DNA from 4 places in the Sphingopyxis sp. MG genome. Region 4 is predicted to be linked to each of the others. Evidence: predicted binding sites of a transcription regulator. Region 4 holds the regulator's gene; each other region holds the start of a gene.
The links. The regulator LexA, encoded in region 4, represses DNA repair genes until DNA is damaged. The targets are predictions, from matches to a motif close to GTTCCNCNCTTGTTCT.

Region 1 (3,777 bases), 980 kb from region 4:
ATATAGGGCGCGCTGAGCGTCGCGCGGCCGTCGATCGCGTCGAGCTCCTGACGCTCCCCGCTCAGGAACAGCATCAGGAAGGCGCCGAATCCGCCGAGAACGAACAGGATGATCGCGATCCACACCGCGCGCGCCGATGCCGTCACGCCGCGCGGCGCCGGGCCGGGCTCCAGATCGTTGGTCCGCCTGGCGAACAGCCGCGCCACGCCGCGTGCGTTGATGATGAGCCAGATCATCGCGACGAAGCTGACCAGCGTGAACAGCGCGGTCAGGATCGGGTAGTGGATGATGTCGCTCATCGCCATGCTCCGCTTCGGCCCGCCTCGCGTCGGAATAACGCGCGAGGGCTGCGGAGGATGCGTGGCGGCGCTCGCCGTGGGACAGTGATGCGCGTGCGCGCATCACTGGCACGCCAGGCATTCGTCGTAATCGGTGCTTTCGGCCGTGAGTTCGTATTTGGGCGCTTCGGCCGTGTTATCGGCCTCGACACCGCCCGCGAAGCCCGCGCGCTGCACCGACTTGGACCGCAGATAATAGAGCGACTTGATACCGAGTTCCCACGCGCGATAGTGGAGCATCAGCAGGTCCCACTTCTCGACGTCCGCCGGGATGAACAGGTTCAGCGACGCCGCCTGGTCGATATAGGGCGTGCGGTCGGCGGCGAGTTCGAGCAGCCAGCGCTGGTCGATCTCGAAGCTCGTCTTGAACGCGTCCTTCTCGTCCTGCGTCAGGAAGTCGAGGTGCTGGACGCTGCCGCCCTTTTCGAGGATCGAATTCCACACCGCATCGCTGTTCTTCGCCTTGTCGACGAGCAGCGATTCGAGGTGCGGGTTCTTGACCACGAAGCTGCCTGACAGCGTCTTGTGGGTGTAGATGTTCGCCGGGATCGGCTCGATGCATGCGCTGGTGCCGCCGCAGATGATGCTGATCGACGCGGTCGGCGCGATCGCCATCTTGCAGCTGAAACGCTCCATCACGCCCTGGTCCGCCGCGTCGGGGCAGGGGCCGCGTTCCTTGGCGAGCAGCATCGACGCCTGGTCGACCTGCGCGCGGATATGCTTGAAGATGCGCAGATTCCACGATTTCGCCATCGCGCCCTCAAAGGGCAGACCGCGCGCCTGGAGGAAGCTGTGGAAGCCCATGACGCCGAGGCCGACCGAGCGTTCGCGGCTCGCGCTGTATTTGGCGCGCGCCATTTCGTCGGGCGCGCGATCGATATAGTCGCTGAGGACATTGTCGAGGAAGCGCATCACGTCCTCGATGAACGGCTTGTCGCCGCTCCACTCGTCCCAGGTTTCGAGGTTGAGCGACGAGAGGCAGCAGACCGCGGTGCGGTCGTTGCCCAGATGGTCGCGGCCCGTCGGCAGCGTGATTTCCGAGCAGAGGTTCGAGGTCGAGACCTTCAGCCCCAGATCGCGGTGATGCTTGGGCATCATGCGGTTCACCTGGTCGATGAAGATGATGTAGGGCTCGCCGGTCGCGAGCCGCGTCTCGACCAGCTTCTGGAACAGCCCGCGCGCGTCGACGGTGCCGCGGACGCTCTGGTCCTTGGGGCTGCGCAGGTTGAACTCGGCGCCGTCGCGCACCGCTTCCATGAACTCGTCGGTCAGCAGGACGCCGTGGTGGAGGTTGAGCGCCTTGCGGTTGAAGTCGCCCGACGGCTTGCGCACCTCGAGGAACTCCTCGATCTCGGGATGCGAGATGTCGAGGTAGCAGGCGGCCGAACCGCGGCGCAGGCTGCCCTGGCTGATCGCAAGGGTCAGCGAGTCCATCACGCGCACGAAGGGGATGATGCCGCTGGTCTTGCCGTTGAGGCCGACGGGTTCGCCGATGCCGCGGACATTGCCCCAATAGGTGCCGATGCCGCCGCCGCGGCTGGCCAGCCAGACATTCTCGTTCCAGGTACCGACGATCCCCTCGAGGCTGTCGTCGACCGAGTTCAGATAGCAGGAGATGGGCAGGCCGCGGCCGGTGCCGCCGTTCGAGAGCACCGGGGTCGCAGGCATGAACCAGAGGCGCGAGATATAGTCGTAGAGGCGCTGGGCATGGTCGGCATCGTCGGCATAGGCGCACGCGACTCGCGCGAACAGGTCCTGATAGGATTCGCCGGGCAGCAGATAGCGGTCCTGCAGCGTTTCCTTGCCGAAATCGGTGAGCAGCGCGTCGCGGCTGGAATCGGTCGCGACCTCGAATCGGCGCGCGTGCACTTTCGGTTCGCCCGAATCGCCCTGCCCGGCGACCGGCGAATCATTCTTCGATTCGGCCGCACCCGGTGCATCGTTCCTCGTCAGTTCCACCGTCGCCACGTCGTTCATCTCCACCCGTTCGGTCTCGCGAAAATCCATCCTGCTTCACCCCGTTTGCATGGCGCGCGACGGCGCCTTCGTTCTTGTCTTGTTCGACTCGGGGCGAAGCCCCAGCCTAGCATCTTTCGGCGCGTCGGGTGGGACATATTTGGCGCACCACGTCCTTTTCCCGCCCCTCTGCACGAAGAGCGACGGAAATCCGCCATTTGCAGCCAGATACAATTTCTTGGGGCCCCCCGACGGATCACCCACCACCTATAGTGCCACTTCGGCGCAGGGATGCAAGAGAGTAAATGCCCGATTACCGACTCGATTCGTCGCTGATTTGATTCGGTTCATCGCTCGCGCACGCTCCGCGACGCGCGCCGGTCACGCTATTCCGCGGCGTTCGACGCTTTCAGGTGCGTGGCCGTCAACGGCCGTGTCATGGCAGGGAGCGGGATGGGGGCAGTGGGGCCCGGGCGCGGACGGAAATGGCTCCATCCCGAATCGCCATTCGCCCAAAAAGAAAAGGCCCCGGCGATGCCGAGGCCCTTCCTGCAGTTTTTCAAGGCTTAGGCGGACGCGCCGCCGATGGCGCTACCGGAGCCACCAAGCCAACCCCAAAACCAACCCATGATCAATCTCCTGTCGGCACTGCCCCACGAAAAGAACAGTTAACCGCGCGTATACCTTAATTTTTAAGGTAAATCGAGTCTTAACCAATGGGATTGCCGCCAGATTGGCAGCTATGCGATGCGGCTGTGGGAGTTGGGGAAGATCGACGCGATCAGATCGGAAAACAACTGCGGTTTTCCAAGATGATAGCCCTGTCCGACGTCGCAGCCGAGTTGATGGAGCAACGCCATCGTCGGGGCGTCCTCGATCCCTTCGGCGACCGCGACGGCGCCCAGGCGATGCGCCAGATCGATGGTCGATTTGACGATTTCGAAGTTGCGCTGCGAATCGCGCATCGTCATCACGAATCGCTTGTCGATCTTGATCTCGTCGGCTTCGATCTCGGTCAGATATTCGAGGTTGGACTGGCCGGTGCCATAATCGTCGATCGACAGGCGGATGCCGGCACGACGAAGCTGCGCCAGCGTCTGGCGCGCCTGCCGGCTGTTCTCGATCTGCGCGGTTTCGGTAATCTCGATCGTCAGCAGTTCGGGCGGCAGATGATGCGCCGTGAGCATCACGCGGATCGTGCCGACGAGGTCGTCATGGTCGAGCAACGCCGCCGACAGGTTCACCGACATGTTGGCGTGGAGGCCGCGAGCATGCAGCTGGGCCGCCGACCGGATCGCCTGGTCCATGACGAACAGCGTCAGGCGATAGATGTCCTGGCTCTTCTCGGCCTGGACGATGAACTCGTCGGGCGGGATGGGGCCGCGCGTCGGATGCGTCCAGCGCACCAGCGCCTCCACCCCGACCAGCTGGCCGGTCGCGATGCCATATTGCGGCTGAAAGGCGACCCAGATGTCGCCGCCGG
Region 2 (3,777 bases), 1.7 Mb from region 4:
CGCTTTCGGGCTGCTTGACCTCCAGCTCCTTCAGGAACGCCCAGGCGCGTACCACCCCCGCGACGCTGTTGCGGTCGGCGATGCCGATCCCCGCCATGCCGAGTTCGATCGCGCGCCCCACCATCTCCGCGGGATGTGCGACGCCGCGCAGGAAGCTGTAGCCGGTCGCGGCGACCAGTTCGGCGAAACCCGGTTCGGGCGGCGGTTCGGGGGTGGAGGTCTCGCTCATGCGAACAGCCCGTGGATATACCAGCGCGGCCCGTCCTTTTCGTCGTAGAGGCCGTGGCGGAACAGCCAGTAGCGGCGGCCCTGCACATCCTCGACGCGGTAATAGTCGCGTGTCAGCCCCTTGTTGTCGCGGCGGCGCCACCATTCGGCGGCGATGCGTTCGGGCCCTTCGTACAGGCGCACCGCGTGCAGCGCGCGGCGCCAGCGAAAGCGCTGCGGCGGCCCGTCGGGCACCTCGGCGATCACCTCGATCGGCTGCGGCGGATCGAAGAGGTAGAAGGGGCGTTGCGGCGGCTCGCCGTCGGGCGCCGCGGGCCAGGGCTGCGGCGGCGCGGCGCCGGTCGCGGGCAGTTCGAGCTGCGCCTGCTCGGGAATATGGGTGTCGGCGGGGCGAAGGCGGCGCACGCGGCCGCGCCCGAGCCGTACCGCGAGGCGGTCGGCCAAATCCTCGATCGCCGCGCGGCGCACCGCCCCGCCTTCGAGCCGCAGCTGGCTCGCGCCGAGCGCCTCGAGCCGCGGCACCGCCAGCCGGATCATGTCGAAGCCGAAGCCGGGATCGATCGGGTCGCGCAGGCCATCGATGCGCTCGGCGAACAGCCGCATCACCAGCGCCGGATCGCGGGTCGGTCGGCCGGTCTCGACCGCGATCGTCCGGGCGAGGCCGTCGCTGCGGAAGAAGGTGGCGTGGAACGCGCGGCCGCCCTTGTCGCGCGCGCGCATCTCCGCGATCGCCTCGGCGGTCAGTTCGGCGAGCACCGTCGTTGCATGCGCCGTGCTTGCGACCGGTTCGGCGAAACGGCGCGCGGCGGCGACGGGCGGCGGCGTCCGGCGCGGCGCGAGCGGGCTCGGCGCATCGCCGAGGATGCGGCGCAGCTTCCCGGCCGCTTCGGCGCCGAAGCGCGCGGCGATCGACGCCATCGGCCGGCTTGCGAGATCGCCGATCGTCCGCAGCCCGGCGCGCAGCAGCGCGCGCGTTGCCTCGCCTTCGAGGTCGAGCGCCGCGACGGGCAGGCGCCGGACCGCCGCCGCTTCGTCGGGCGCGGGCGGGGCCGGGTGGCGCGTCAGCGCGCGGGCGGCATCGGCGGTGGGGCCGAGCGCGGCGCGCACCGTCATCCCGAGCCGGTCGAGCCGCGACTCGACATCGGCGACCAGCGCCGCTTCGCCGCCGAACAGGTGCGCGCATCCCGCGATGTCGAGGATCAGCCCGTCGGGAGGATCGAGCGCGACGAGCGGCGTGTAGCGCCCGCATCCCTCGGCGATCCGGTCGAGCCAGAGCAGGTCGCCCGCCGGATCGTGTGCGGCCACGGCGAGGTCGGGCACGCGCGCCCGCGCGTCGGCGAGCGGCAGGCCGGGGACCAGTCCCAACGCCTCGGCATCGGCGCCGACGCTCGCGAGACACAGCGCCCCGCGCCGCTTTTCGGCGAAGACGAGCGGGGCGTCAGGCGGCCGCGGCGCGGTGCGCGACAGACGCTCGGCGGGAAGATAGGGGAAGAAGAGCGCCAGATAGCGCCGCGTCCCCAAAGGCTCGTTCGTCACGGTTCCACTCCAGCCGCCAGCGCGCGCCCGCAGGGCCGGCGCGCCAGCGCAGCAATTCCAGGTCGAAGGCGGGCGCCCCCGGTGCCTGCGCCTCCAGTTCGCGCGACGGCGCGGCGGCCAGGCGCCAGCGCGTCTCGGCGATGCTCGGCACCGGCTCGGCGGCGAAGCGCAGCAGCAGCAGCACCGTTCCCGCGTCGCGCGCGCCGAGCGCGAGCCGCCGCCCCGCGGTCAGGTCGAGCGCCGCCAGTGCGCCGCGGCTTTCGACGACGACCGCCGCCGATCCGGGGCAGCGCACGGCATCGTTGGCGGCGGCGAGCAGCGCGGTCGCATCGCGCGCCTCGACGAGCAGCAGCCGGTTCGGATCGCCCCCCAGTTCGGCGAGGCCCGGCGCATAGAGATGCCCCTGACGCCGCGCGCCGTCCGCCGTGCGCAGCCACAGGACCGGCGCTTCGCCGGGCCCGCGCAGGGCGAGCAGCGCGGCGAAGGCGGCGGCACTGGCCGCATCGAGCGCGTCGGCGGCGAAGATTTCATGCGCTCGCCCCATCGCCAGCCCGCCGCCGAGCGCGGCATCGAATCCCGCATGCCCGCTCGTCAGCCACGCGCCGTCGCCGGGCGGCGCGCCGGCGGCGGCGATCCGGGCGATGCGGCGGCGCAGCCCGGCGAGAGGGGAGGACGAATCGCGCATGATATGTTCTCTATATGTTCTATTAGCGCGTGAGTCCCGCCGCTTGTCAAGACGGCGGGTGTGGGGGCGTTTTGAATAGGCTGCAAAGGCTCGGTCCCCCTCCCGCTTGCGGGAGGGGCGACGAGGCTTGCGAACTTGTTCGCTAGCCGCAGCGGGGTGGGCGAATGCAACGCCGCTGGCCCACCCCCGATCCCTCCCGCAAGCGGGAGGGGAGATAGGATGGACGCACGAAATTCATAATGATCCGCTTACCAAGGCCGCACGGGCTTGCTTCGCGTCTTCGTGCGAAAGGGATTTCAGCGCGCCGCCGCGTCGCTCCCGGCGCCGCTGTCGCCGCCCAGCGCGCGGAACAGCGCGATGCGCGTCTGCGCGAGCAACAGGCGCGTCGCGGTTTCGCTGCGCCGCGCGCTGTAGAGGCTGCGCTGCGCGTCGAGGCTGGAGAGGAAGCTGTCGACGCCGCCGCTATAGCGTGCCTCGGTCAGCGCCGCGGTGTCGGCCGTCGCTTCGCTGTTCGCCGCCGCGGCGCGGACGCGCTCGGCGATCGTGCCCTGCACCGCGAGCGCGTCGGCGACATCGCGGAACGCGGTCTGGATCGCGCCTTCATAGCTGGAAAGCGCCGCGTCGCGCTGCGCCTCGCTCACCGCGACGCCGGCGCGGCGGCCGCCGAAATCGAAGATCGACGCGCTCGCATCGGCACCCGCCGACCAGTTGAAGGCGCCGCCGTCGAACAGGCCCGACAGCGCGTCGCTCGCGAAACCGACGAGGCCCGTCAGCGAGATCGCCGGAAACAGCCGCGCGCGTGCCGCGCCGATGTCGGCATTGGCGGCGCGCAGCCGATATTCGGCCTCGATCACATCGGGACGGCGCAGCAGGATTTCGGAGCGGACCCCGGCGGGGGGCGCGGCGATTCCGGCGCTGGCCTCGGCAAGGGTCGCGGGCAGCAGCGCACGGTCGACCTCGCCGCCGACGAGCAGCCGGATCGCATTCTCGTCCTGCGCCAGCGCCGTCTTCTGCTGGGCGATCGAATCCTCCGCGGTCGCCAGTATCTGTTCGGCCTGGCGCAGGTCGGTGCGCGGCGCGATGCCGCCGTCGAGCCGGGCCCTGGTCAGCCGCACCGCCTCGCGCGCGTTGGCAGCGGTGTCCTCGGCGATGGCCAGCAGGTCGCGGTCGGCGCCATAGGCGGCCCAGGCGCCCGCGAGGTCGGCGATCAGCGCGAGGCGCACCGTGCGCGATGCCGCCTCGGTCGCCAGCGCGCGGTTGCGGTCGGCTTCGGTCGCATTGGCGAGACGGCCGAACAGGTCGAGCTCGAAACCGGTGATCCCGCCCTG
Region 3 (3,777 bases), 370 kb from region 4:
TGACATCGACTGGAACCGTCATTGCGAGCGGCGAAGCCGCGCGGCAATCCAGAGTGGCGGTAACGGCCCTGGATTGCTTCGCTTCGCTCGCAATGACGAAGTGTCGATCCAATACATGAAGGACGGAACGTCCCCCATCGTCCCGCCCACGCCCTCAGGCGGCGCGGACGAAGCCGTCGAGGACCCGCTTGGTGCCCGCCTGCTCGAATTCGACCTCCAGCTTGTTGCCGTCAACGTCGATGATCCGACCGTAACCGAATTTCTCGTGAAACACGCGCATGCCGATCGCCAGGTCGGCGCGCGGCTTCGCGCCGACCGAGGCGGCGGGGGCGCCTTCGCTCGGCGCAGGGGCCCGGGTGATGGTCGAGGACGCGGCCAGCGCGCGCTGCCATGCCGGGCCGCGGGTCGCCGTGCGTGCCGGGCTCTGCGTCGCGACATGCGCGAACGGGTCGCCTTGCGCCGACCAGTTGGCGCGCCAAAGCGACGCGCCGCCGCCGAAGCTGTTCTTGCTGTCGACGAACTCGGGCGGAATCTCCGCGATGAAGCGGCTCGGAATGCTGCTCATCCACTGGCCGTAGATGCGGCGGTTGGCGGCGTGATAGATGCTCGCGCGCTGCCGGGCGCGGGTGATCGCGACATAGGCGAGGCGGCGCTCCTCCTCCAGGCTCGCGGTGCCGCCCTCGTCCATCGCGCGCTGCGACGGAAAGACGCCGTCTTCCCATCCGGCGAGGAAGACATGATCGAATTCGAGGCCTTTCGCGGCGTGGATCGTCATGATGGTGACGGTCTCCGTCTGGTCGTCGTTGTCGCGGTCCATGACGAGGCTGACATGCTCGAGGAAGGCTTCAAGCGAATCATATTCCTCCATCGCGCGGACGAGTTCGGAGAGGTTCTCGAGGCGCCCCGCCGCTTCGGCGCTGCGGTCGGCCTGAAGCATCGCGGTGTAGCCCGATTCGTCGAGGATCAGCTGGGTCAGCTCGGGGTGCGGCAGGTCGTTCGCCTTCGCCTGCCAGCTGCGCATCATCGCGACGAAGTTCGCGAGCTGGCGGCGCGCCTGCGGGGTCAGCTCGTCGGTCTCGGTGATCCGCGCCGCGGCATGGAACAGCGGCGTGCGCTCGATCCGGGCGAACTGGTGGATGCGCGACACCGCCTTGTCGCCGAGCCCGCGCTTCGGCACGTTGACGATCCGTTCGAAGGCCAGGTCGTCGGCGCTCGACTGGACGAGGCGCAGATAGGCGAGCGCGTCGCGAATCTCCGCGCGTTCGTAGAAGCGGTAGCCGCCGACGATGCGGTAGGGGAGGCCGATGGCGATGAAGCGATCCTCGAACTCGCGGGTCTGGAACTGCGCGCGGACGAGGATGGCGGCGCGGTCGAGGCTGGTGCCGCGGCGCTGGAGGTCTTCGAGCTCCTCGCCGATCCGCCGCGCTTCCTCGGGGCCGTCCCAGACGCCGACCACCCGGACCTTGTCGCCCGCGTCGAGATCGGTCCACAGCGTCTTGCCGAGCCGCCCCGAATTCTGGGCGATCAGCGCCGAGGCGGCGGCAAGGATCTGCGGGGTCGAGCGGTAATTCTGTTCGAGGCGGATCACGGTCGCGCCGGGGAAATCCTTTTCGAAACGCAGGATGTTCGCCACCTCGGCGCCGCGCCACGAATAGATCGACTGGTCGTCGTCGCCGACGCAGCAGATGTTCTTGCGCGCCTGCGCGAGAAGGCGGAGCCAGAGATACTGGCTGGCGTTGGTGTCCTGATATTCGTCGACGAGGATATATTTGAAGCGCTGCTGATACTGTTCGAGCACGTCGCGGTGCGTCTTCAATATCACCAGCATGTGGAGCAGCAGGTCGCCGAAATCGCAGGCGTTCAGCGTCTTGAGCCGCGCCTGATAAAGGGCATAGAAATGCTGCCCCTTGCCATCGGCATAGGCTTCGCGGTCCGCGGCGTCGAGGTCGGGCGGGGTCAGGCCGCGGTTCTTCCACTTGTCGATCAGCCCCGCGAGCTGGCGCGCCGGCCAGCGCTTCTCGTCGAGCCCTTCGGTCTGGATGAGCTGCTTGAGAACGCGAAGCTGGTCGTCGGTGTCGAGGATGGTGAAATTGCTCTGCAGTCCCACCAGTTCGGCGTGACGGCGCAGCATCTTCGCCGCGATGCTGTGAAAGGTGCCGAGCCACGGCATCCCCTCGACCGCGTCGCCGATCATCCGGCCGATGCGCTCGCGCATCTCGCGCGCCGCCTTGTTGGTGAAGGTGACGGCCAGGATTTCGGACGGCCACGCGCGCCGCGTCGCGATGATGTGCGCCAGCCGCGCCGTCAGCGCCGCCGTCTTGCCGGTGCCTGCCCCTGCGAGCATCAGCACCGGGCCTTCGGTGGTCAGCACCGCCTGCCGCTGCGGGCCGTTCAGCCCCTGCAGATAGGGCGGGTCCGATGGGTGCGGCGGGGGAAGATCGGGCGGGGAGGCTGGGCGGCTGTTCACGCGCGAACGATTAGGGAACGGCGCCGATGCTGTCCAGTGCAAGGCGGCGGGACGCGGCGGCGCTGCGCGGCGGACGGTCTTTGGTCTTGCGCCGGAGCGCATGATCCGTTCAAAGCGACCCGCCATCACGAAGGGAAGGGGCGCCGCCCGTGGATCTGACACCCTATCGCGCGCAGGCGCGCATCCTGACCGCGAGCCTCGTCGGGACCGCGGTCGAATTCTACGATTTCTACATCTACGGCACCGCCGCGGCGCTGGTGTTCGGGCCGCTGTTCTTTCCATCCGAATCACCCTCGGCGCAGTTGATGCTGAGCTTCATGAGCTTCGGGCTCGCTTTCCTGGCGCGGCCCGTCGGGGCGATCGTCTTCGGCCATTACGGCGACCGCATCGGCCGCAAGTCGACGCTCGTCGCCTCGCTGATGCTGATGGGCGCCTCGACGCTGCTGATCGCGTTCCTGCCGACCTATGCGATGGTCGGCTGGGTCGCGCCGCTGCTGCTGTGCATCCTGCGTTTCGGGCAGGGGTTCGGGCTCGGCGGCGAGTGGGGCGGGGCGGCGCTGCTGGCGGTCGAGAATGCGCCGCCGGGCTGGCGTGCGCGCTTCGGCATGTTTCCGCAGCTCGGCGCGCCGGTCGGCTTCATCGCCGCCAACGGCCTGTTCCTGCTGCTCGGCCTGTGGCTCAGCGATGCGGAGTTCGCGGCGTGGGGCTGGCGCATCCCCTTTCTCGTCTCGGCGGTGCTCGTCGGGCTCGGGCTCTGGGTGCGGCTCAAGATCGGTGAGACGCCGGCCTTCGCCGACGCACTGGAAAGGCAGGCGCCCGTCGCGGTGCCGCTGGGCGAGCTGTTCCGCCGCCACCTCGTCCCGACGCTCGCGGGCACTTTCGCGGTCGTCGCCTGCTTCGCGATCTTCTATCTCGCGACCAGCTTCGCGCTGGCCCACGGGACGACGGCGCTCGGCTATCCGAAGGAGCAGTTCCTGCTGATCCAGCTCGGCGCGATCCTCTTCATGGCGGTGGGGATCGTCTATGCCGGCTACCGGAGCGACGCGGTCAGCGCGCAGCGGGTGCTGACCTGGGGGTGCGGCGCGACGATCCTGATCGGGCTGCTGTTCGGGCCGTCGCTGGCGTCGCAATCGTGGCCGCTCATCTTCCTCGGGCTCGCGGCATCGCTGTTCGTCATGGGGCTGGTCTATGGCCCGCTCGGCAGCTGGCTGACCGCGCTGTTCCCCGTCGAGGTGCGCTACACCGGCGCGTCCGTCGCCTTCAACGTCGGCGGCATATTGGGCGGCGCGCTGGCGCCGATCATCGCGCAG
Region 4 (3,777 bases):
CCGGCGCCTCGCGCTGGCGGGGCATGTGTTGCCGCTGGCCGCCGCCGCGGCGGCGCTGGCCGGGGCGGGCTATACCTGGCTTGCCGGAGCGGAAGTGCCGACGCTGCGTTCGTTGATCGCGGCGCTGCTCGTGCTCGCCGCCTTCCTGATGGGGCGCGAGGCGATCACGCTGCGCCTCGTCGCGGCGGGTGCGCTGCTCGTGCTGCTGTGGCGCCCCGAAGCACTCGCCGGACCCAGCTTCCAGCTCAGCTTCGCCGCGGTGACGGCGATCATCGCATTGCACGAAAGCCGCTGGATGCGCACGTTCCTGGCGCGGCGCGACGAAGGCACGGCGCTTCGTCTGCTGCGCGCCGCGGCGGGATTGCTACTGACGGGGCTGGTCGTCGAGGTCGCGCTGGCGCCGATCGCGCTGTTCCATTTCCACAAGGCGGGGCTTTACGGCGCGCTCGCCAATATCGTCGCGATCCCGCTGACGACCTTCGTCATCATGCCGATGGAGGCGCTGGCGCTGCTGTTCGACGGCGTCGGGCTCGGCGCGCCCTTCTGGTGGGTCGCCGAACAGGCGCTGCGGTTGCTGATCGCGCTCGCCCACCGGGTCGCTTCGGCGCCGGGAGCCGTCGCGACGCTGCCCAGCTTTCCGCCGGGCGGTTTCGCGCTTGCGCTGTTCGGCGGCCTGTGGCTGCTGCTGTGGCAGACGCGCTGGCGGCTCGCCGGGGTGGCGCCGCTGCTGGCGGGGGCCGCCATCCTGCTCGCGCAGCCGCGTCCCGACCTGCTGATCTCCGGCGACGGACGCCACATCGCCGCGGCCGTTCCCGGCGGCGGCTATGCGCTGCTACGCGCGCGGGCGGGGGACTATATCCGCGATTCGATGGCCGAAGCGGCAGGGATCGACGTCCCCTTCACCGCGCTCGCCGATCTCGACCATGTCGAATGCAACGCCGATTTCTGCCGCTGGCGGCAGGGGCAGGGCGCGACACGGCGCATCATCCTCGCCGCGCGTGGCCGCGACCGCATCGATGGCCGCGCCATGGCCGCCGCCTGCGCCGCGGCCGACGTGGTGATCAGCGACCGCTGGCTGCCACGCGAATGCATCGGGCGCTGGCTGACGATCGACCGCGACAGTCTGGAAGCGAGCGGCGGTCTTGCGCTCTATCTGGGCGAGCGACCGCATGTCGCCACCGCGCTGCGCGCCGGCGACGCGCATCCGTGGCGGCGACCGCAACAGGTCAGTGGTAACGACGAAGCAATCCCGACAGGCGGCCCTGCACGATGACGCGCTCGGCCTCGTAGCGCTGCGGTTCATAGGCGCTGTTCGCGGGATCGAGCCGGATCATCGGCCCTTCGCGGCGGAAATATTTGAGCGTCGCATCCTGTCCGTCGACGAGCGCGACGACGATATCGCCTTCGCGCGCGGTGTTCGCCTTCTGGATCAGCGCATAGTCGCCGTCGAGAATCCCCGCTTCGACCATCGAATCGCCCGACACTTCGAGCGCATAATGCTCGCCCGCGCCAAGCAGCGCGGCGGGAACCGAAAGCTGGTTGTGATCCTCGAACGCCTCAATCGGCACGCCGGCGGCGATGCGGCCGTGCAGCGGGACCTCGATGATGTCGTTGGCGGCGATCGGCTTCAACGCCGGCGCCGGCTTGCGCAGCGGCACGACGGTGTCGCGCGCCGGCGCCTTCGCCGCCTCGGGCAGCTTGAGCACTTCCAGCGCGCGGGCGCGATTGGGCAGGCGGCGCAGGAAGCCCCGCTCCTCGAGTGCGCTGATCAGCCGGTGGATGCCCGATTTCGACTTGAGCCCGAGCGCATCCTTCATCTCCTCGAACGAAGGCGAAATTCCGCTCGCGTCGAGGCGCTGCTGGATGAAGTGGAGCAGTTCGTGCTGCTTCGCGGTCAACATCTCTCGGTCTCCATGCTGTCAATGGACATATAGAGAACGATAGTGGAACAGAGCGGAACTTGTCAAGCGATGACGGAGCGGCTTGAGCCGTGGACGCCGTCAGCCCTCCAGCAACGTCCGCGTCGCTACGGTTACGTCCGCCTGCCGCATCAGGCTTTCGCCGACCAGAAAGGCATGGACGCCGCTCCGGGCGAGGCGCTGGCAGTCGGCATGGGCGGCGATGCCGCTTTCGCCGACGAGCAACGTGCCCGGTGGAACGCGCTTCGCAAGCCGTTCGGTGACGGCAAGGTCGGTCTCGAAGGTACGAAGATCGCGGTTGTTGACGCCGATCAGGCGCGATCGGAGGTGGGTGAGTGCGCGGTCGAGCTCGGCCTCGTCGTGCACTTCGACCAGCACGTCCATGCCGCGTTCGAGGGCGGCCGCCTCGATCTCGCGCATCGGCCCGTCGTCGAGGGCGGCGACGATGATCAGGATCGCGTCGGCGCCGATCGAGCGCGCTTCGGCGACCTGCCACGGGTCGATCATGAAATCCTTGCGCAGCACCGGCAGGTTGCAGGCGGTGCGCGCGGCGATCAGAAATTCCTCATGCCCCTGGAACCACGGCGCGTCGGTGAGCACCGACAGGCACGCCGCGCCGCCGGCTTCATAAGCGCGCGCATGGTCCGCCGGATTGAAATCCTTGCGGATCAGGCCCTTGGAAGGCGAAGCTTTTTTGATTTCGGCGATCAGGCCGAAGCCGCCCGCCGCGATCTTCGCCTCGAGAGCCGCCGCGAAGCCACGCACCGCGCCCGCGTCGATCGCATCAAGCTGCGTCACCGATCGGCTCTTGCGGCGCTCGGCGACCTCTTCGGCCTTGGTGGCGAGGATTTCGGTCAATTTGTTCATATGGAATGCTTTTCCGGGCGCTGGGCGTCATTCATCGGTAGGCGATCCAGCAATCGAGCAGCGCGTTGGCAAGCCCCTTGTCGATCGCCTCGGCGGCTTCCTCGACCCCGTCGACGAGGCTGTCGACCGCGCCCGCGACGACAAGCGCCTCGGCGGCGTTGTAGAGCACCGCGTCGCGATAGGCGCCGTGCTCGCCCCGCAGCAGGTCGCGCAAGGCCCTGGCATTATAGCTGGCGTCGCCGCCGCGGATCGCAGCGATCGGATGCGAGGGCAGACCGGCGTCGGCCGCGGTGCTGCGCTGCATCTGCACGCCGTCGGGCGTCACCACCGCCACCTCGTTACCGCCCGCGAGCGACAGCTCGTCGAGCCCTTCGTCGCCCGAAATGACGCGCGAATGGTCGGTGCCGAGCCGGTGCAGCGCTTCGGCATAGACCGGAACATAGGCGGGGCGCGCGATGCCGATGAGCTGGCGCGTCACGCGCGCCGGATTGGCGAGCGGCCCCATCAGGTTGAAGATGGTGCGGCGCGCCAGCGCCTGACGGATCGGCTGGATGCGCTTCATCGCCGGATGATGGTTGGCGGCAAAGAGGAAACAGATGCCGAGGTCGGCGAGCTGCGCCTCCGCCATCCGCCCGGCGCGCTCCATGTCGAGCCCGAGCGCCTCGAGCGTGTCGGCCGCGCCGGATTTCGAGGAAGCGGCGCGATTCCCGTGCTTTGCGACGGGAACCTCGCACGCCGCGACGACGATCGACACCGCGGTCGAGACGTTGAGCGTGTGGTGGCCGTCACCGCCGGTGCCGCAGACGTCGATCGCGCCCGCGGGCGCCTGGATCGGGATCAGCCGCTCGCGCATCGCCTGCGCCGCGGCGGCGATCTCGATCATCGTCTCGCCGCGATCCGAAAGCGCGGAGAGGAAGCCGGCCACCTCCTCGTCGCGGCCGCCGCCGTCGAGCATCGTTGCGAAGGCATGCGCCGCCTCGTCGGGTTCGAG

Region 1: the regulator LexA is predicted to act here: its motif matches at 2,386-2,401, upstream of C3E99_RS13670 (ribonucleoside-diphosphate reductase subunit alpha).
Region 2: the regulator LexA is predicted to act here: its motif matches at 2,455-2,470, upstream of C3E99_RS20165 (ImuA family protein).
Region 3: the regulator LexA is predicted to act here: its motif matches at 2,471-2,486, upstream of C3E99_RS07520 (ATP-dependent helicase).

What each region holds. Positions count from the first base shown of each region.
Region 1 covers NZ_CP026381.1:2,982,501-2,986,277, reverse strand. The annotation lists gene C3E99_RS13675 (hypothetical protein) at 1-299, opposite strand, end outside; gene C3E99_RS13670 (ribonucleoside-diphosphate reductase subunit alpha) at 402-2,345, opposite strand; gene C3E99_RS13665 (EAL domain-containing protein) at 3,035-3,777, opposite strand, start outside.
Region 2 covers NZ_CP026381.1:3,680,752-3,684,528, reverse strand. The annotation lists gene C3E99_RS16855 (error-prone DNA polymerase) at 1-229, opposite strand, end outside; gene C3E99_RS16850 (Y-family DNA polymerase) at 226-1,764, opposite strand; gene C3E99_RS20165 (ImuA family protein) at 1,667-2,449, opposite strand; gene C3E99_RS16840 (efflux transporter outer membrane subunit) at 2,746-3,777, opposite strand, start outside.
Region 3 covers NZ_CP026381.1:1,628,995-1,632,771, forward strand. The annotation lists gene C3E99_RS07520 (ATP-dependent helicase) at 155-2,467, opposite strand; gene C3E99_RS07525 (MFS transporter) at 2,623-3,777, shown strand, end outside.
Region 4 covers NZ_CP026381.1:2,002,294-2,006,070, reverse strand. The annotation lists gene C3E99_RS09335 (ComEC/Rec2 family competence protein) at 1-1,273, shown strand, start outside; gene lexA (transcriptional repressor LexA) at 1,227-1,901, opposite strand; gene trpC (indole-3-glycerol phosphate synthase TrpC) at 2,001-2,786, opposite strand; gene trpD (anthranilate phosphoribosyltransferase) at 2,818-3,777, opposite strand, start outside.